One region of the Cupriavidus sp. SK-3 genome, then DNA from elsewhere that is predicted to be linked to it. Evidence: predicted binding sites of a transcription regulator. Region 1 holds the regulator's gene; each other region holds the start of a gene.
The links. Region 1 encodes sigma-54, which starts transcription at its own class of promoters, with help from an activator protein. Its sites were predicted from a motif close to TGGCANGNAANCTGCTTT; they were not measured.
Positions count from the first base shown of each region.

Region 1 (6,361 bases):
CGCGCACGGTGGTCAAGGATGTGTCCCTCGACGTAAAGAGCGGCGAGGTGGTCGGACTGCTGGGGCCCAACGGCGCGGGGAAGACCACCTCCTTCTACATGATCGTGGGACTGGTGGCGCTGGACGAGGGCGACATCGTGCTCGACGACAAGCACATCAGCGGCCTGGCCATTCACGAACGGGCGCGCATGGGCCTGTCCTACCTGCCGCAGGAAGCTTCGGTGTTCCGCAAGCTGAATGTGCAGGAGAACATCCGCGCGGTGCTGGAATTGCAGATCCAGGACGGCAAGCCACTTGGCAAGGCCGAGATCGAGCGCCGGCTGGACACGCTGCTCGATGACCTCCAGATTGCCCACCTGCGCGACAATCCGGCGCTTTCGCTGTCAGGCGGCGAACGCCGCCGCGTGGAAATCGCCCGCGCCCTGGCCTCGGCACCACGCTTCATCCTGCTCGACGAGCCCTTCGCCGGCGTCGACCCGATCGCGGTGGGCGAGATCCAGCGCATCGTCAGCTTCCTCAAGGCGCGCAATATCGGCGTGCTGATCACCGACCACAACGTGCGCGAGACGCTGGGCATCTGCGATCACGCCTACATCATCAGCGAAGGCGCCGTGCTGGCCTCTGGCCGGCCTGAAGACATCATCGCCAACGAGTCGGTGCGCAAGGTCTACCTGGGCGAGAATTTCCGCATGTAACGCGGCGCGCCACAGCACGCGGCAGCTGGCAGCTGGCAGCTGCGGCGACCTTGTGCCCAGGTGGCGCCGGTGCCGCCTTTTATCCTGCAACGATCACGGCGTCATCAGCGATAGCAATTTCCGTTCCAACGGCGCGGAAGTTGGGCATAAAATAGGTCGCATGAAACCGTCGCTACAGCTCCGCCTCTCGCAGCATCTCGCGCTTACGCCGCAACTCCAGCAGTCGATCCGGCTGCTGCAACTGTCCACGCTCGAACTGCAGCAGGAAGTGGAACAGGCGCTGACCGAGAACCCTTTGCTCGAACGCGAGAACGACTGGCTCGACAGCCCGTTGCGCGTTGCCGCCGACGGCTCGGTCAACATGCAGAGCGCTCCCGCGCCGGCGCCCGCCGACGGCCAGGGCACCAGCGAGAACCGCCCCGACGGCGCGCCCGAGGCCGAAGACAGCTATTCCGACAGCAACGAGGACTACGGCAACGACTGGAGCCTCGACGACTTCGCCCGCCGCCCGCAAGGCGACGACGACGAAAAGACCCCGATGCAGCTGCGCGACGCCGAACCCACGCTGCGCGAACATCTGATGGAACAGCTCGCGCCGCTGAAAATTTCGTTGCGCGACAAGGGGCTGGCCATCTTCCTGGTCGAGTCGCTGGACGACGACGGCTACCTGAGCGCCTCGCTCGAGGAAATCTGCAGCGAACTGCCGGAGGAACTTGAATTCGAGGTCGACGAGATCCAGGCCGTCCTTACGCTGCTGCAGAGCTTCGATCCGCCTGGTGTCGGCGCACGCAATGCGGCCGAATGCCTGGCGCTGCAATTGCGTCGCATCAAGCATCCGCAGCGCGACCTGGCGCTGACCATTGTCACCAATCACCTGGAACTGCTCGCGGTACGCGACTACACGCGCCTGAAAAAAGCGCTGCAGGTGGACGAGCCGGAACTGAAGTCGGCGCATGAACTGATCCGCTCGCTGGCACCTTATCCGGGCCATGCGTACAGCCGTCCCGAAGCCGACTTCGTCGTGCCCGATGTTTTTGTCCGAAAACTGAATGGCGGCTGGATCGCGCAACTCAATCCGGATGTGATGCCGCGGCTACGTATCAACGACATGTACGCGCAGATATTGCGCGGTGCAAAAGGCGATGCGGGTGCTGCGGGACTGCAGCAAAAACTGCAGGAAGCACGCTGGTTGATTAAGAATATCCAGCAAAGGTTCGACACGATATTGCGCGTTGCACAAGCTATTGTCGAACGTCAAAAGAACTTCTTCACCCACGGTGAAATTGCGATGCGCCCCTTGGTTTTGCGGGAGATTGCCGATACACTGGGTTTACACGAGTCCACCATCTCTCGGGTGACTACCAATAAATATATGGCAACGCCGATGGGGACTTTCGAGCTGAAGTATTTCTTCGGCAGTCACGTATCCACAGAAACCGGCGGCGCGGCCTCGTCAACGGCAATTCGTGCGTTGATCAAGCAACTGATAGGAGCCGAAGACGCCAGGAATCCCTTGTCCGACAGCCGGATTGCCGAATTGCTCGGCGAGCAAGGCTTCGTAGTGGCACGGCGCACCGTTGCCAAATACCGCGAAGCGCTCAAGATTCCGGCAGTTACTCTCCGCAAGACTTTGTAGCCGAGTTGCATCGCCTGCCTGGTGCAACTCTTTCAGAAGGAGAAACGCTATGAACTTCAAGATCAGTGGACACCACTTGGACATCACGCCCCCGCTGCGTGAGTACGTGGAAACGAAACTGGAGCGTATCGTCAGGCATTTTGATCAAGTCATTGGCGTAAGTGTGCTGCTCTCTGTCGACAATACAAAAGAAAAGGACCGGCGGCAGTACGCGGAAATCAATCTACATCTCAAGGGCAAGGACATCTTTGTCGAAGCGCATCATGAAGACCTGTATGCCGCTATCGACGCGCTCGTCGACAAGCTCGACCGGCAGGTGATTCGCCATAAGGATCGCGTGCAAAGCCACGACCGCGAAGCGGTCAAGTATCAGATGGCCGCATCGCAGATGCAGCAATGACCGTGCCTGGTGGCCCACAGACCGGGCCGCCGGTGTCACTCCCTTGAAACCGGAATCAAGCCGCGCCCATAGCGCGGCTTTTTCGTTCCTGGCGCTCATCCGGGACCACGCGGGGGATTCCGCAATGCATATGGACCGGTGTATGCTGTGCAATACATAGTTCTCGAGCTCAACGATTTTTCCGTGCACGCGGCACCGCTTCCGCGCATCGGGTATTGCAATGCACAAGGTGGGGGCGGGCCTGCTCTATAATGGCCAGACGCCCGACACCGGCAGGGGGACACCCGGTGAAACTTCGGACCTTGGTTTTTTCTTCTTTTTTGCCCGGCGCGACGCCTCCCGGCCCCGGGCCTGCTTACTAGAAAACCCTGCGCATTCCACATGAATCGTTTGGCTAAATTGCTGCCACCCGGCAACATCAACCTCGACGTCAGCGTCACCAGCAAGAAGCGCGTGTTCGAACAGGCCGGGCTCCTCTTCGAGAACAACCATGGCGTGGCGCGCGCTACCGTGACCGACAACCTGTTCGCCCGCGAATCGCTGGGGTCCACTGGTCTTGGCGCCGGGGTTGCCATTCCGCATGGCCGCATCAAGGGACTGAAGCAGCCACTTGCCGCCTTCATGCGCCTGGCCGAGCCGATCCCCTTCGAATCTCCCGACGGCAAGCCGGTTGCGCTGCTGATCTTCCTGCTGGTGCCCGAGCAGGCCACCCAGCAACATCTGGAGATTCTCTCGGAGATCGCCCAGTTGCTGTCCGACCGCGAGATGCGCGAAGGACTGGCTACCCTGCCCACCCCCGATGACGTGCACCAGTTGCTGACACAATGGCACCCCTGACCGGCCTCGGCGATCTTTACGCAGGCGAGCAGGGCAATTGTCCCCGCTGTCTGAAAGCTCGCTCCTGAAAGCACCCGCATGGAACTCACTGGCGTCACCTCGCAGTCGATCTTCGACGACAACGCAGCCGATATCAAACTCTCCTGGGTAGCCGGCCTGGAAGGCGCCGACCGGGCGTTCGATGTCGAGTTCGCGCGTGAAGCCACTTCCGCGGCCGATCTCGTCGGCCACTTGAACCTGATCCACCCGAACCGGATCCAGGTCCTGGGCAAGCCCGAGATCACCTATTACCAGCGTCTCGACGACGAGATGCGCAAGCGCCAGATGGGTGAGCTGATCCTGCTGGAACCGCCCTTCCTGGTGATTGCCGACGGCATGGAGCCGCCGCCCGACCTGGAACTGCGCTGCACGCGTTCCTCCACGCCCTTGTTCACTACGCCGGTGTCCTCGGCGGCGGTGATCGATCACCTGCGCCTCTACCTGTCGCGCATTTCCGCGCCGCGCGTGACCATGCACGGTGTATTCCTCGACATCCTCGGCATGGGTGTGCTGGTGATGGGTGAATCCGGCCTGGGCAAGAGTGAGCTCGGCCTGGAGCTGATTTCACGCGGACATGGGCTGGTGGCGGACGATGCCGTGGATTTTGTCCGGCTCGGACCCGATTTCATTGAAGGCCGCTGCCCGCCCCTGCTGCAAAACCTGCTTGAAGTGCGCGGCCTGGGCCTGCTCGACATCAAGACGATCTTTGGCGAGACCGCGGTGCGCCGGAAGATGAAGCTGAAACTGGTGGTGCAGCTGGTGCGCCGCAACGACGGCGAATTCGAACGCCTGCCGCTGGATTCCCAATATCTGGATGTGCTCGGCTTGCCCATCCACATGGTCAAGATCCAGGTGGCGGCCGGCCGAAATCTCGCTGTGCTGGTCGAGGCCGCCGTCCGCAACACCATCCTGCGCCTGCGCGGCATCGACACGCTGCGCGATTTCATGGACCGCCAGCGCGCCGCGATGCAAGCCGATGTGGCATCGCGGGGCCAGGGCCGGCTACTCTAGGCAGCCAGCGCCGCGCCCGGGCTGTTTTCAATTGATTGCATTCGTCCGCGCTTCCGTCGTCAACGCGTTCGGGGCACAAGCCGTTTTGTGCAGTAATGGGCATTGAGCCCAGCCCGAGTTGCCGCGCCGACATGGCCAGCAGCCATGAAGTTTTCCACAGCCAGGAGAGCAAGCATGAAGAGAATGATCGCGATGTGCGTGCTGGTAGCCCCGCTTTTCGCCACCGGCGCCTTCGCCCAGAATGCACCGGCCGCGGCAACCGCAACGCCCGCGGCACCCGCAACGTCCGCAAAACCGGCAGCACCGGCGGCGCCCGCTGCGCCCGCGGCGACAAACTCCCAACAGGACAAGATGAAGGCCTGCAATACGCAGGCCGCCGGCAAGAAGGGCGACGAGCGCAAGGCCTTCATGAGCGAGTGCCTCTCCAACAAACCCGCCGCCGCTCCCGCCAAGAACAGCCAGCAGGAAAAGATGACGGCGTGCAACAAGGCCGCTACCGGCAAGAAGGGCGACGAGCGCAAAGCCTTCATGAGCGAGTGCCTCTCCAAGTAAGCCCCCGCGTCACTTAGCATGCGGACATGCGAAAATGGCGAACCCTTCGGTTCGCCATTTTTGCTGGCGCCTCGCCGTCATGACGGCGTCATCACCTGATGTTATGCTTGTCGTGCTATGCGCATCATACTTATCACCGGGATCTCCGGCTCCGGCAAATCCGTTGCCTTGAACGTACTGGAAGACGCAGGTTACTACTGCGTTGACAACCTGCCGGCTCAGTTTATTCCGGCGCTGGCCCAGTATCTCGCAAGCCAGGGTTACACCCATCTTGGCGTCGCTACCGACATCCGCAGCCGCGAATCGCTTGACGAATTGCCCGGCACGCTGCGCAACCTCGCCTCCGAACACCAGGTCCGGGTGGTTTTCCTGACCGCCAATACGGATGCGCTGGTGCAGCGTTACTCGGAAACGAGGCGGCGCCACCCGCTGTCGATGCGTACCGACAAGGCGACCCTCTCGGCCAATGCCGAACCTGCGGGCGCTGCAGACAATGCGCTCGATGCGCCATACAACGACACGTCCCTGATCGAAGCCATCGAGATGGAGCGCGAGCTGCTCAGCCCGCTGGCGGAGGCCGCGCACCGTATCGACACCAGCAACGTGCGCACCAATACGCTGCGCGCCTGGATCAAGGAATTCGTGCGCGGCGATGACCTGAAGCTCACCTTGCTGTTCGAATCGTTTGGCTTCAAGCACGGCGTACCCAGCGATGCCGACCTGGTGTTCGATGTCCGCTCGCTGCCCAACCCCTACTACGACCTGGCACTGCGCCCGCTGACCGGACGCGACGAGCCCGTGATCGACTTCCTGCAGAGCCAGCCGATGGTGCTGGCCATGGCCGATGACATCCGCGCCTACGTGGAAAAGTGGCTGCCAAGTTTCATCGCGGACAATCGCAGCTACCTGACCGTCGCCATTGGCTGCACGGGCGGCCAGCACCGCTCCGTGTACATCGCTGAAAGACTTGCCAACTATTTTCGCGCCCATGGTAATGTGCTGGTGAGACACCGCGAGCTCGCACCCGGCGGCTGAACGCCGCAGCGGCAGGTTTCGCGGCCAGGCTCGGCAATTCCCGCCCGAAACTCTGCTGGCTCAGCATGTCCTCACACGCCACGCCCGGCTCATCCGCTTCGACCACCGCTTCGTCCGGTACATCGTCGGTACCGCCTGCGCTGGATGGCCTGCCGC
Region 1 is NZ_JFJV02000205.1:10,710-17,070, reverse strand. It holds gene lptB (LPS export ABC transporter ATP-binding protein) at 1-695, shown strand, start outside; gene CF70_RS19860 (RNA polymerase factor sigma-54) at 856-2,331, shown strand; gene hpf (ribosome hibernation-promoting factor, HPF/YfiA family) at 2,381-2,731, shown strand; gene ptsN (PTS IIA-like nitrogen regulatory protein PtsN) at 3,113-3,568, shown strand; gene hprK (HPr(Ser) kinase/phosphatase) at 3,647-4,618, shown strand; gene CF70_RS19840 (PsiF family protein) at 4,793-5,170, shown strand; gene rapZ (RNase adapter RapZ) at 5,288-6,205, shown strand; gene CF70_RS19830 (LON peptidase substrate-binding domain-containing protein) at 6,271-6,361, shown strand, end outside.

Region 2 (6,361 bases), on a different contig from region 1:
AGGGGCCGGCGTGTCGCCACGCCGGCGTTCAAGCGGCAATCAGATCGAAATCACTCGGCAGGCGAACGGTGAGGCCGGCGCGACATCAGGCGATATCGCGCGGGGCTCAGGCCTTGATCTTGAAGCCGTCGGCGTAGGCCTTCGGATCCTTGCTGGCATCCCACACCACGCCGTCCAGCAGCTTCGCGGTACGGAAGTCGCTCTTGGGTACTGGCACCTGCGCGGCCGCGGCACCTTGCTTGTAGACGTCGATGCGGTTGACCTTCTTCGCCACCGCCAGGTAGTCGGGGTGGTCCTTGAGCAAGCCCCAGCGCTTGTGCTGCGTGAGGAACCACATGCCGTCGGAGAGGAAGGGATAGTTGGTGCTGCCGTCCTGGTAGAACTTCATCGAGTCGGGATCGTCCCAGGTCTTGCCCAGGCCATTGCTGTAGCGGCCAAGCATGCGGTCCAGGATGATGTCCATATCCGTGTTGACATAGGACTTGGCGGCAATCGTTTCCGCGGTCTTGCGGCGGTTGGAGGCCGAGGCATCGATGTACTTCGATGCCTCCAGCACGGCGGCAACCATGGCGCGGGCCGTATTGGGGTACTTCTGCACGAACTCGGCGGTGGTGCCCAGGGTCTTTTCGGGGTGATCCTTCCAGATCGCCTGCGTGGTCTCGGCGGTAAAGCCGATCTTGTCGGCGATTGCGCGCGCGCCCCAGGGCTCGCCCACGCAGAATCCGTCCATATTGCCCACGCGCATATTGGCCACCATCTGCGGCGGCGGCACAGTGATGGCCTTGGCGTCCTGCATCGGGTTGATGCCGTTGGCGGCCAGCCAGTAGTACAGCCACATCGCGTGGGTGCCGGTGGGGAAGGTCTGGGCGAAGGTGTAATCGCGCTTTTCCCTGGCCATCAGCGCTTTCAGGCTGGCGCCGTCCTTGACGCCTTTTTCCGCCAGCTTGGATGACAGCGTGATGGCCTGGCCATTGTGGTTCAGGTTCATCAGCACGGCCATGTCCTTCTTGGGCCCGCCGATGCCGAGCTGCACGCCGTAGATCAGGCCGTACAGCACGTGTGCCGCATCCAGTTCGCCATTGACCAGCTTGTCGCGCACGCCGGCCCAGGAGGCTTCCTTGGTGGGCGTGATCTTGATGCCGTATTTCTTGTCGAAGCCGAGCGTGCCGGCCATCACTACCGAAGCGCAGTCCGTCAGCGGGATAAAGCCGATCCGCACCTCCGGCTTTTCCGGCGAATCCGAGCCGGCCGCCCAGGCTCCGGCGCGCACGAGCGGGTCGACCAGCGTGATCACGCTGGCGCCGGCGATGGTGGCCAGGGCGCGGCGGCGGCCGCTGCTGGCGGGCACCGCATCGGCGCCGGCGGCGCTGGCGTCGGTGGCAACCGCGGCGTGCAGCGGCTTGGCAATCTTCAGGCGAGAGGGCATTCCACGGCTCCAAATGAAAAGCGTCCTGAACTGCGCCGCTTTCGCCAAGAATGCGGGGCAGGTCAGGACGCCGTTGTCCCGTGATGCGGCGCGGCCGTCGTTGGCGGCGCACATCGGTTTGTGATCGGCCGTCGTTGGCCGATGTCCGGATTACGCAAGCCGCGTGCCAAGCTTGTTATGCAGGGTGCAGTCAATATGCGCGCGAACGCGGTGACGCCCTGGCCCGAAGGGGCAGGGCGGCGGGCGGTACCGGTGCGCGTGCAGCAGGGCGGCAGCGCCATCCTTGTGCATTGCACCAAGCGCGTGCGGGGCGTCGCCCGCGCCTTAGCTCATTACATCGATGACGCGCCGTGCCGCTTCGACGAGCTTGATGCCACGCTCCATGGCCATGCTGCGCAGCCGCTTATAAGCCTCTTCCTCGCTCATGCCGCGCTCCTTCATCAGCAGGCCCTTGGCACGTTCGACTTCCTTGCGCTCGGCCAACTGCAGGCGCGTGGCATCCAGCTCGGCGCGCAACTCCTGATCCAGTTCGAAGCGCGCATACGCCACGTCGAGCACGGTCTTCACGCGATCGGCGCGCAGTCCGTCGACGATGTAGGCGGTAATGCCTGCCGTCAGCGCGGCCTTGATGCGCTGGGCGTCGTCGTTGTCCGTAAAGAGCACGATGGGGCGCGGCGCGTGCTGGGTGGAGACGCATACGTGCTCGACCGTATCGCGCGCCGCCGATTCCGAGGCGATGATGATCAGGTCCGGCTGCCGCGCGGCGATCGCGTCGGGGAGCCGCAGGTCGGCGTCCACCGTCTCGATGTCGGTGAAGCCCGCCGACACCAGCCCGGCATGGATCGTCTCGACGTTGAGCGGGTCGGCGTCGTGGGGATCGCGCACCAGCAGGATGCGCAGCGTGCGCGAACCCGCGGCGGAGGCGGGCGCGGGACTCGTCGGACGGGGAGGGGCTGGGGGGCGTCGGTTCATGGCGTCACTTGGGATCTCTCGTGCCATGCAAGATTCGCGCCGAGATGATTCTAATTGTATTGCGGGGTTTCCCGGATTCAATGGTTTGCCGGCATACGCGGCGGGAACCGCCGGTGTATGCTATTGCCCTGCTGCGCGGCGGGGCGTCTGCTGGCGACGCCGCATGCCGGTGCGTAGCCTAAAACACAGTGCACAAGTCTGGAGAGAAGGATGACCGAATTCGTATTTGCCCCGCCGGCGCCCAACGGCGTGCCCGTGCGCGGCAGCAGCGCTCAGTTCCCGGTGCGCCGGGTTTACTGCGTGGGCCGCAATTATGCCGCGCATGCGCGTGAAATGGGTTCGGATCCCGACCGCGAGCCGCCGTTCTTCTTCTGCAAGCCCGCCGACGCGGTGAGCTACGTGGCCGACGGCAGCGAAGGCGCCTTCCCCTATCCGCAGGGCACCGGCAACTGCCACTATGAAGTGGAGCTGGTCGTCGCCATCGGCAAGGGCGGCAAGGACATCGCCGAGGCGGACGCCGCCAGCCACGTGTTCGGCTATGCCCTCGGCCTCGACATGACGCGCCGAGACCTGCAGAACGAATCCAAGAAAACCGGCCGCCCCTGGGAAACCGGCAAGGCCTTCGACAAGTCCGCCCCCATCGGCCCGATTGTGCCGGTGTCCGCCATCGGCCATCCGGAGAAGGGCGCGGTGACGCTGTCCGTCAATGGCGTCGAGAAGCAGCGCGGCGATCTTTCCGACCTGATCTGGTCGGTGCCCGAGATGGTGTCTTATCTCTCCAGGCTGTTTGAACTGCAGCCCGGCGACCTGATCTATAGCGGCACGCCCGAAGGCGTGGGCCCGGTGGTGAAGGGCGACGTCATGCAGTGCAAGATCGAAGGCGTGGGCGAACTCACCGTCAAGGTGGTCTGATCCTATGTTCAAGCTCTACAGCTACTTTCGCAGCTCGGCGTCGTACCGGGTGCGCATCGCGCTGCGGCTCAAGGGCCTGCCTTATGAGTATGTGCCGGTGCATCTGTTGCGCGACGGCGGCCAGCAACTGCTGCCGGCCTACCGTGCGCTCAATCCCGATGCGCTGGTGCCGACCCTGGTCGACGATGACCAGGTATTGATCCAGTCGGTGGCGATGGTCGAGTACCTCGACGAGACGCATCCCGAGCCGCCCTTGCTGCCGGGCACCGCGCTGGATCGCGCCTACATTCGGGCGGTGGCGCTTGAGGTCGCGTGCGAAATCCATCCGCTGAACAACCTGCGCGTGCTGAAGTACCTCAAGCACACGCTGGGCGTGGCGGAGGAAGCCAAGGACGCCTGGTACCGCCACTGGGTCGAACTGGGTTTCGAGTCGGTGAATACCAACCTGGTGCGCTCGGGCAAGGCAGGGCGCTTCTGCTTCGGCGATACGCCGACGCTGGCCGATATCTGCCTGGTGCCACAGGTGTTCAACGCGCAGCGTTTCAATATCGATGTTGGCCGCTATCCGGCGATTGCCAAGGTGTTCGAGTCCTGCATGGCGCTGCCCGCGTTCCAGCAGGCCGAGCCCAAGGCGCAGCCGGACGCCGAGTAAGCCTGGCGCGCAGGTCCGGCGCTGGCAGGCGTAAAGAAAAAGCCCCGCAAGCAGTTGCGGGGCTTTTTCGTTGCCGCCGCGTTCAGCCCAGCAGCGCTTCGGCAAATTCATCGGCATTGAAGGGCTGGAGGTCTTCGACCTTTTCGCCCACGCCGATGAAGTAGACCGGCACCGGCCGCTGGCGCGCGATCGCGGCCAGGATGCCGCCCTTGGCCGTGCCGTCGAGCTTGGTCACGATCAGCCCGGTCAGCCCCAGCGCATCGTCGAAGGCCTTGACCTGGGACAGCGCGTTCTGGCCCGTATTGGCATCGATCACCAGCAGCGACTCGTGGGGCGCGGTCGGCATCGCCTTGGCGATGACGCGCTTGACCTTCTTCAGCTCCTCCATCAGGTGCAACTGCGTGGGCAGGCGGCCCGCGGTATCGGCCATCACGATATCGATGCCGCGTGCGCGCGCCGCGTTGACCGCGTCGAAGATCACCGCGGCCGGGTCGCCGCTCTCCTGCGAGACCACGGTCACATTGTTGCGCTCGCCCCAGATCGTCAGTTGCTCGCGCGCGGCGGCGCGGAAGGTGTCGCCGGCGGCCAGCAGCACGGACTGGTGATAGCTCTGGAAGTGCTTGCACAGCTTGCCGATGCTGGTGGTCTTGCCGGCGCCGTTGACACCGGCGATCATCATCACCATCGGTTGCTCGCGGCCCAGCACCATGGTTTTCTCGAGCGGGCGCAGCAGGTCGGCCAGCAGTTCGCGCAGTGCGATCTTGACGCCCTCGGAGGTCTCGATGCGTTCGCTCTTGACGCGGCGGCGCAGCGCGCTCAGCAGGTGTTCGGTTGCCTCGACGCCCGTGTCCGCCATGATCAGGGCCGTTTCCAGCTCCTCGAACAGGTCTTCGTCCACCTTGACGCCGACAAACAGCGTGCCCAGGTTGCGGCTGGTTTTGGACAGGCCGGTGCGCAGGCGCTGCATCCAGCCGCGCTTGGCCTCGGCGGTGGCGGCCGGTGGCGGTGTCAGGACCATATCCCCGAAAGCGGCATGGGCAGGCGGGACGACGGGTGAGAAAACCGGTTGGGCGGCCGGCGCGTGCGCTGACGGGGCTGGAGGGGCGGCGGCCGGGCCGGGTACAGCGGCGGGAACCGGGGCTGACGCACCGGCGGGCGCTGCAACGGGCGCGGGGACCTGCGCCTCGGGTGGCGCGCTGGCCGGTTCGGCCTTGCGCTTCTTCCAGAAACTAAACATTGGGAAAGGGGTCAATACCCCGGTAGAATCAATCGCCAAAATTCTAGCAGACGGGGTCGCATGAACCATTGTGCTGTCAGGTCCAGGTCGGGCGCCGCCCGTACCGCATCGCCTCTTGCCGGCGCCGGCGCTATTCGCCCGGCCGCTTTCTCCCGGCGCCTTGTTCCCACCCTCCTGTTGATTGCCATGCCCTGGTTCGGCGCCGCTTACGCGCAGACCGGCGTAGTGGCGCCGCCACTGCCCACCGGCCAGGCCACCGCGTCGCAAAGCGCCGCGGCGGAGGCCAATACCACCGAATTCAAGCTGTCCAACGGCATGCGGGTCATCGTCAAGGAAGACCACCGCGCGCCCACCGTAGCACACCAGATCTGGTACCGCGCGGGCGGCATGGACGAGGTCAGCGGCACCACTGGCGTGGCGCACATGCTTGAACACATGATGTTCAAGGGTACACCAAAGGTCGGGCCGGGGGAGTTTTCCAAGCAGATAGCGGCGTTGGGCGGGCGCGAGAACGCCCTGACCAACCGCGACTTCACCTTGTACTACCAGCAGATCAGCAAGCAGTACCTGCCCAGGATGATGGAGCTCGAGGCCGATCGCATGGCCAATCTCATCATCAAGAAGGATGAGTTCGAGCGGGAGATGAAGGTCGTGATGGAAGAGCGGCGCCTGCGCACCGACGACTCCGCGCGCGGCACCGTCTACGAGCAGTTGCTGGCCACCGTGTTCACGGCGGCTGCGTACCGCCATCCCGTGATCGGCTGGCCGGCCGACCTCGTCAACATGCGTGTCGAGGACGTGCAGGCCTGGTACAAGAACTGGTACGTGCCCGACAACGTCCTGCTCGTCGTTACCGGCGACGTCACGGCGGCCGAGGTCAGGACGCTTGCCGAACGCATCTATGGCAAGCTCAAGGCGCGTCCCCTGCCGTTGCGCAAGGACCAGGTCGAGCCGGTGCAGAAGGGCATCAAGCGGATCTGGGTCAAGGCCCCCGCGGAGAACCCGTACATCGTGATGGCGTACAAGGTGCCGCGCCTGCACGACGTCGAGAAGGACGTCGATCCCTACGCGCTGGAGGTTCTGTCAGCCGTGCTGAACGGCTACGACAACGCCCGCCTGACGCGCGACCTGGTGCGCGAGCGCCGCATCGCCGATGACGTCA
Region 2 is NZ_JFJV02000042.1:36,966-43,326, forward strand. It holds gene CF70_RS04725 (CmpA/NrtA family ABC transporter substrate-binding protein) at 107-1,426, opposite strand; gene CF70_RS04730 (ANTAR domain-containing response regulator) at 1,751-2,398, opposite strand; gene CF70_RS04735 (fumarylacetoacetate hydrolase family protein) at 2,609-3,310, shown strand; gene maiA (maleylacetoacetate isomerase) at 3,315-3,962, shown strand; gene ftsY (signal recognition particle-docking protein FtsY) at 4,045-5,199, opposite strand; gene CF70_RS04750 (M16 family metallopeptidase) at 5,260-6,361, shown strand, end outside.
Region 2: the regulator sigma-54 is predicted to act here: its motif matches at 2,423-2,440, upstream of CF70_RS04730 (ANTAR domain-containing response regulator).

Region 3 (6,361 bases), on a different contig from region 1:
CGCCGCGCGGGCTCTGCGACTTCATCAGCGCGAAGGCGGCGCGCGAGCAAAGGAATACGCCGGTCAGGTTGGTGTCCAGCACCGCCTTCCATTGCTCCACCGACAGCTCGTCGATCGAGACCGCCGGCGCATTGATGCCGGCATTGTTGAACAGCACGTCGAGCCGGCCGAACTGTTCGCGGACCTGCGCGAACAGTTGATCCACCGAAGCCGGATCGCTGACATCGCACTGCACCGCCAGCGCCGTATGGCCATCGGCCCGGGCTTGCGCGGCCAGCGCCTGAAGCGGCTCGGCGGTACGTCCGGCGAACACCACCCGGTAGCCCGCCACCAGCAGCGCCTGCGCCACCGCCTTGCCGATGCCGCGGGCGGCGCCCGTGACCAGCGCTACCTTGCCTTGCTGACTCATGCTGTCTTCTCCGGATGGGATTCTTGGTTGCCGGCTATTTGACCGGAATCGGCGTTTCCGCCGCCACCGGCACCGCGGTCACGCTGTTCTGGGGGCTGCCGGAAACGATGCGGTCCGAGTAGGTCAGGTAGACCAGGGTATTGCGCTTGCGGTCGACCGTGCGCACCACGTGCAAGGTCTTGAACAGGATCGACATGCGTTCGGAAAATACATTGTCCTGCTGGCGCAGCGGGCCCTTGAACGTGATCGGCTCGACCTGGCGGCAGGCGATCGAGCTTTCGGGCGGATCTTCGGCCATGCCCAGCGATCCCTTGATGCCGCCGGTGCGGGCACGCGAGACATAGCACGTCACGCCCTGCACCATCGGATCGTCATAAGCCTCGATCACCACCTTGTCGGAGCCGGTCATGCGGAAATTGGTGCTCACGCTGCCGATCTCCTCGGCATGCGCGGCCGGCGCCAGCAGCGCCAGCGCCGCTAGCAGGCGCATCAGGCTGGTATGCATGCGTGCCCCTTCCACCTCAGGACACCTTGCCCGTGATTTCGTCGTGCCGTTTTTCCATTTCCTGGCGAAGCTGGCGGCGCAGCTGGGCCGCTGCAAAGCGCTGGCGCTCGACTTCGTCGCGCGGCACCAGTGCCGGCACCTCGGCCGGGGCGCCATTGTCGTCCACCGCCACCATGGTGAAATAGCAGCTATTGGTATGGCGCACCAGCTTGCTGCGAATGTTCTCGGTGATGACCTTGATGCCGATCTCCATGGAGCTGCGCCCGGTGAAATTGACTGCTGCAAGGAAGGTCACCAGTTCCCCCACGTGGATGGGCTGGCGAAATACGACCTGATCGACCGACAAGGTCACGACATAGCGCCCCGCGTAGCGGCTGGCACAGGCATAAGCCACCATGTCGAGATACTTGAGGATGGTGCCGCCGTGCACATTGCCGGAGAAATTGGCCATGTCCGGCGTCATCAGCACGGTCATGGAAAGCTGGTGGGACAGGTCGTTCATGATGAAATCCGGAATCTGGGAGCGGCCGGGCGGACCCGCGAAGCGGGTCGAAAGGCTGGTGCCGACGATCGGCAGTTTAACCCGGAACGGGCCCCTTGCCTTGTCGCGGAGCACGTCCCGGCGCACCCCGGCGCCAACAAAAAAGCGGCCTTTCGGGCCGCCTTCTTATCAGCGCTCAAGGCGCGGACTGCTTACTTCTTCTTGTTCACAGCGTCCTTGAACCCTTGGCCGGCAGAGAACTTGACCGTCTTTGCGGCCGGAATCTTGATGGTCTCGCCGGTACGCGGATTGCGGCCGGTACGCGCGGCGCGCTTGCCGGAGCTGAAGCTGCCGAAACCCACCAGCGTTACCGAATCACCCTTGGCAACCGCCTTCTTGATATTCTCCAGAGCCGCATTCAGTGCGCGCTCTGCCGCTGCATTGCTCAATTCGGCATCCGCGGCGATGGCAGATACCAGTTCACCTTTATTCATGGCTGATTTCCCTTGTTGGTCGTCTTGATCGGAGTGTCTGCCACGCGGCAAATTACCGATCGGCGCAGTCTAATCCGCGCTTTACGCATTGGGCAATCCCCAGTGGCACCAATGCAACGAAAAAAGCCGCAAATCCTTGAGTCAAGCGCCTTTGCGGGGAATTTACCCCCCTTTTCCGCCCTTTCAAATGCGCCCCCTGAGGCTAGGCAGAATTCGAACGCGCGTACGGGGCGACGCGCATCCCTTGCGGCGCGATGCGGCTTTGCTTCGTCCGCTCGCTACCACTGCCGGTGCGATGCGCGGATCACAGGCGGCGGCATGCCCTGATTCCGGGCAAGATCGGTGCAATCTCCCATTATGGTGCATGGCTGTGAGAGGGCTACGCCCCAAATCAATGCGGTGCCTCATTTTGGCGCAGGATTTTGCCTGTCCCCATGGGGACTGCAAGGCGATCGCCCTCGCTGCTATCACCGGGGCAGCCCCCGCAGGCGCGACAATCCGGTGCAAAAGCACCCAACACGGTGCAGATTCCCCGCCAAGATGCCCCACACTGGAATGCTTTTTGCATACCAGTGCTCCCATTTTGAGCATGAGGAATGTATGGACAATTGGAAAAGCGGCACCGACGCCCTGTTCATCCTGCTGGGGGCGATCATGGTGCTCGCTATGCACGCGGGCTTTGCCTTTCTTGAGTTAGGCACGGTGCGCAAGAAGAACCAGGTCAACGCCCTGGTCAAGATATTGGTGGATTTCGCCATTTCCACCATCGCCTATTTCTTCATCGGCTACACCGTGGCGTATGGGGTCGAATTCTTTACCAGCGCCCATGAACTGGCGCAACGAAGCGGCTATGAACTGGTGAAGTTCTTTTTCCTGGCAACCTTTGCGGCGGCCATTCCCGCCATCATTTCCGGCGGGATTGCCGAGCGCTCGCGTTTCAATCCGCAACTGGTGGCAACCTTCGTCCTGGTTGGCCTGGTGTATCCCTTCTTCGAAGGCATCGCCTGGAACAACCGGTTCGGCGTGCAAGACTGGATCACCTCCGTCGCGGGCGTGCCCTTCCACGACTTCGCCGGCTCCGTCGTGGTTCACGCCATGGGCGGCTGGATCGCGCTGCCGGCAATCCTGCTGCTGGGCGCGCGCCGCGGACGCTACCAGAAGGACGGCCGCATCAGCGCCCACCCGCCCTCCAACATCCCCTTCCTGGCCTTGGGCGCCTGGGTGCTGGCGGTGGGGTGGTTCGGCTTCAATGTCATGAGCGCGCAGACCGTCGACAAGATCAGCGGGCTGGTCGCCATCAATTCGCTGATGGCCATGGCGGGCGGCACCCTGGCCGCCTGGGCGGCGGGCCGCAACGACCCCGGCTTTGCCTATAACGGCCCGCTTGCCGGTCTCGTGGCGGTCTGCGCGGGCTCGGACCTGATGCATCCGCTGGGTGCGCTGGTGACCGGGGCCATCGCCGGCGCGCTGTTTGTTTACCTGTTTACGCTGGCCCAGAACAAATGGCATATCGACGACGTGCTGGGCGTCTGGCCGTTGCATGGGCTGTGCGGCGCCTGGGGCGGCATTGCCGCCGGCATCTTTGGCAGCCAGACGCTGGGCGGCATCGGCGGCGTCTCCCTGGGCGCGCAGACGATCGGCACGCTGCTTGGCATCGTCATCGCCCTGGTGGGCGGCACCGTGGTCTACGGCACATTGAAGAAGCTGGTCGGCATCCGGCTCGATGCCGAATCGGAATACAACGGCGCTGACCTGTCCTTGCATCGCATCTCCGCCACGCCGGAGCGCGAAACCAACTGGTAAGCCGCAGCGCGCAGGGGGCTTGCCCCGCCCCCGCTATCCGCTGCTGCGGATCCCCGGCCGTTGGCGGCCAGTGGCCCGCCGCGCCCGTGGCGGCCATTTTGTGCTTGAACTTCCGCACGCGGCGTAGCAATAATGCGTTGCCGGCACTCGCGTCTTGCCCCCGATGCGCCCGGGAATCCGCTGCATGATGTTCGTTGCCCGTGTACCTGCCGAGCCAGCAAGGGAGAACCGCGATGGATGCCACAACGCTGCAGAAGCTTCAGGACGTAGTGATTGCCTATGCGACCGAATTCGGGATCAAGATACTTGCTGCCCTCGCCTTCTGGGTGATCGGCCGGTCGCTGATTCACTTCGTGGTGCGGCTGGTGCAGGGGGCGCTGGCCAAGCAGAAGGTCGATCCGACCTTGCTGCGTTACGTCGGGTCCATCGTCACGGTCACGCTCAATGTCGTGCTGGTGATCGGCATCCTGGGCTATTTCGGCATCCAGACCACCACCTTCGCCGCGCTGATCGCCGCGGCCGGCGTTGCCATCGGCATGGCCTGGTCGGGCTTGATGTCCAACTTTGCCGCGGGGGCTTTCCTCGTGGTGCTGAGGCCATTCAAGGTCGGGGACTTCGTCACGGTGGGTGGAATCACCGGCACGGTCAAGGAGATCGGCTTGTTCTGCACCACGCTGGATACGCCCGACAATGTCCTGACCGTGATAGGCAACAACAAGATTTTCGCGGACACCATCCAGAACTTCAGCGCCAACGCCTACCGCCGCGTTGAACTCAAGGCGCAACTGGCCGGCAGTACCGACCACGCCGCCGCCGCGGCGCTGCTCAAGGAACGCATGGCCGCGCTGCCCAACGTGCTGACCGAACCGCCGCCGGACGTGGAGATTCTCGAATTCAACCTGGTCGGCCCCGTCCTCGCCGTGCGTCCATACTGCCATACCGATCATTACTGGCAGGTGTATTTCGACACCAACCGCGTGATCCGCGAGAGCTTCGGCGAGGCCGGATTCTCCGCGCCGATGCCAGCCCAGCTGGTGGTGCTGCAAAACAGCACGGCCACGTAACCGTGCCGCGAAAGGAGGAGCCGGAAGCGCGGAACCAGGCCGCCCCGCTACGCTACGGCGGCAGCAGTCAGCCGGCGCCGTGCGCCGGTTTGCCTGAACGGCCGAAGACGCGCATCAGCACCGCACCGGTACCGCAAATACCCATGACTACCGCCAGCGGCAATGCACTGCCGTCGCGCCAGAAGCTGACCCCGGCGCCGGCCAGGGTGCCCAGCCCGAATTGCAGCGTCCCCATCAACGCGGACGCCGTGCCGGCCCGCTGGCCCTGCTCAGCCATGGCCAGGGCCGACGCGTTCGGCAGGATGCATCCAAGGCTGGCGATAAACACAAAGAAACCGGCCAGCAACACTGGCAACGGCGCCAGTCCGGCCAGCACCGCGGCGGCCAATGCCAGGCCTGCCGCGCACGGCGCAACCAGGGCGGCGCCCAGCACCTGGTCAAGCGTGCGGTTGCGCACCAGGCGCGCGTTAAGTTGCGACATGCCAATCAAGCCCAACGCGTTGGCGCCGAATATGAAGCCGTAATAAGAGGGATCGATGCCATGCAACTCGATCAGCACGAACGGCGACCCCGCAATATAGGCGAACATCCCCGCTTGCGCACAGCCGGCAGACAGCGAATAGCCGACGAAGCCCCGGTCTCGCAGCAGCTCGCCGTAGTTGGCGAGTACGCGGCCAAGGCGCAGTGGCATGGCATTGACGGTGTCGAGCGATTCTTCCATGTACCGGTGGACCACCCACAGGATCAACAGGCTGCTGGCGCAAAGCAGCCAGAAGATGGCGCGCCAGCCGAAGGCCGCGAGCACGGCCCCGCCAATGATGGGTGCCAGGATCGGTGCCAGGCCCATCACCAGCATCAGCGAGGAGAAGGCGCGCGCGGATTCGTGCGCCTCCAGCCGGTCGCGGATCACGGCACGGGCCATTACCATGCCCGCACAGCCGCCCAGGGCCTGCAAGAAGCGCCACAGCATCAGCGCCTCGACGTCGCGCGCGAGCGCGCATCCGGCCGCTGCGAGCGCATAGGACAGCAGGCCAATGTACAGCGGTGGCTTGCGGCCAAAGCGGTCGCTGATCGGGCCATAGAAGGCCTGCCCCACCGCCAGTCCCACCAGGAAGGTTCCCAGCGTGAGTTGCACACGCCCGATATCGACCCCAAGATCGCCGGCCAGCGCAGGGAAGCTCGGCAGGTACATATCAATCGAAAGGGGCGCCAACGCAGTGAGCGAAGCGCATACCAGGAGCCAAAGCGGGAAACGCGCGGACTGTGGCGCGCGGGCGGAGCGAGTCATCGAAACATCCTGAGGAACAACGGGGCGGCCGGAATGGCCACCTGCGCCAATGCGTCAGCGACGCGAGCGGCGCGGGAGCGGTAAGAAGCGTAATTGTTGCATAGCGTAACAAGCCGCGCACGCGACACGCCGCGCGGCGATGATGCAGGCGCGCGTCCGCCTGGACGCGCGCAACTGTGATGATGGGCCCGACGGTGCCGGGAGATGCCGGCGGCAACGGGCCTCGCTTCGCCGCGGATCGGAGGAGTGCGTGGCTTTCAACCGCAGTAACGCCAAGGGTACAATGCCAGCCTGTCGGACGCCCCGGGCGGACGATC
Region 3 is NZ_JFJV02000049.1:51,795-58,155, forward strand. It holds gene CF70_RS05220 (SDR family oxidoreductase) at 1-409, opposite strand, end outside; gene CF70_RS05225 (CreA family protein) at 444-914, opposite strand; gene CF70_RS05230 (acyl-CoA thioesterase) at 931-1,416, opposite strand; gene CF70_RS05235 (HU family DNA-binding protein) at 1,608-1,889, opposite strand; gene CF70_RS05240 (ammonium transporter) at 2,490-3,692, shown strand; gene CF70_RS05245 (mechanosensitive ion channel family protein) at 3,926-4,756, shown strand; gene CF70_RS05250 (Bcr/CflA family multidrug efflux MFS transporter) at 4,824-6,044, opposite strand.
Region 3: the regulator sigma-54 is predicted to act here: its motif matches at 2,441-2,458, upstream of CF70_RS05240 (ammonium transporter).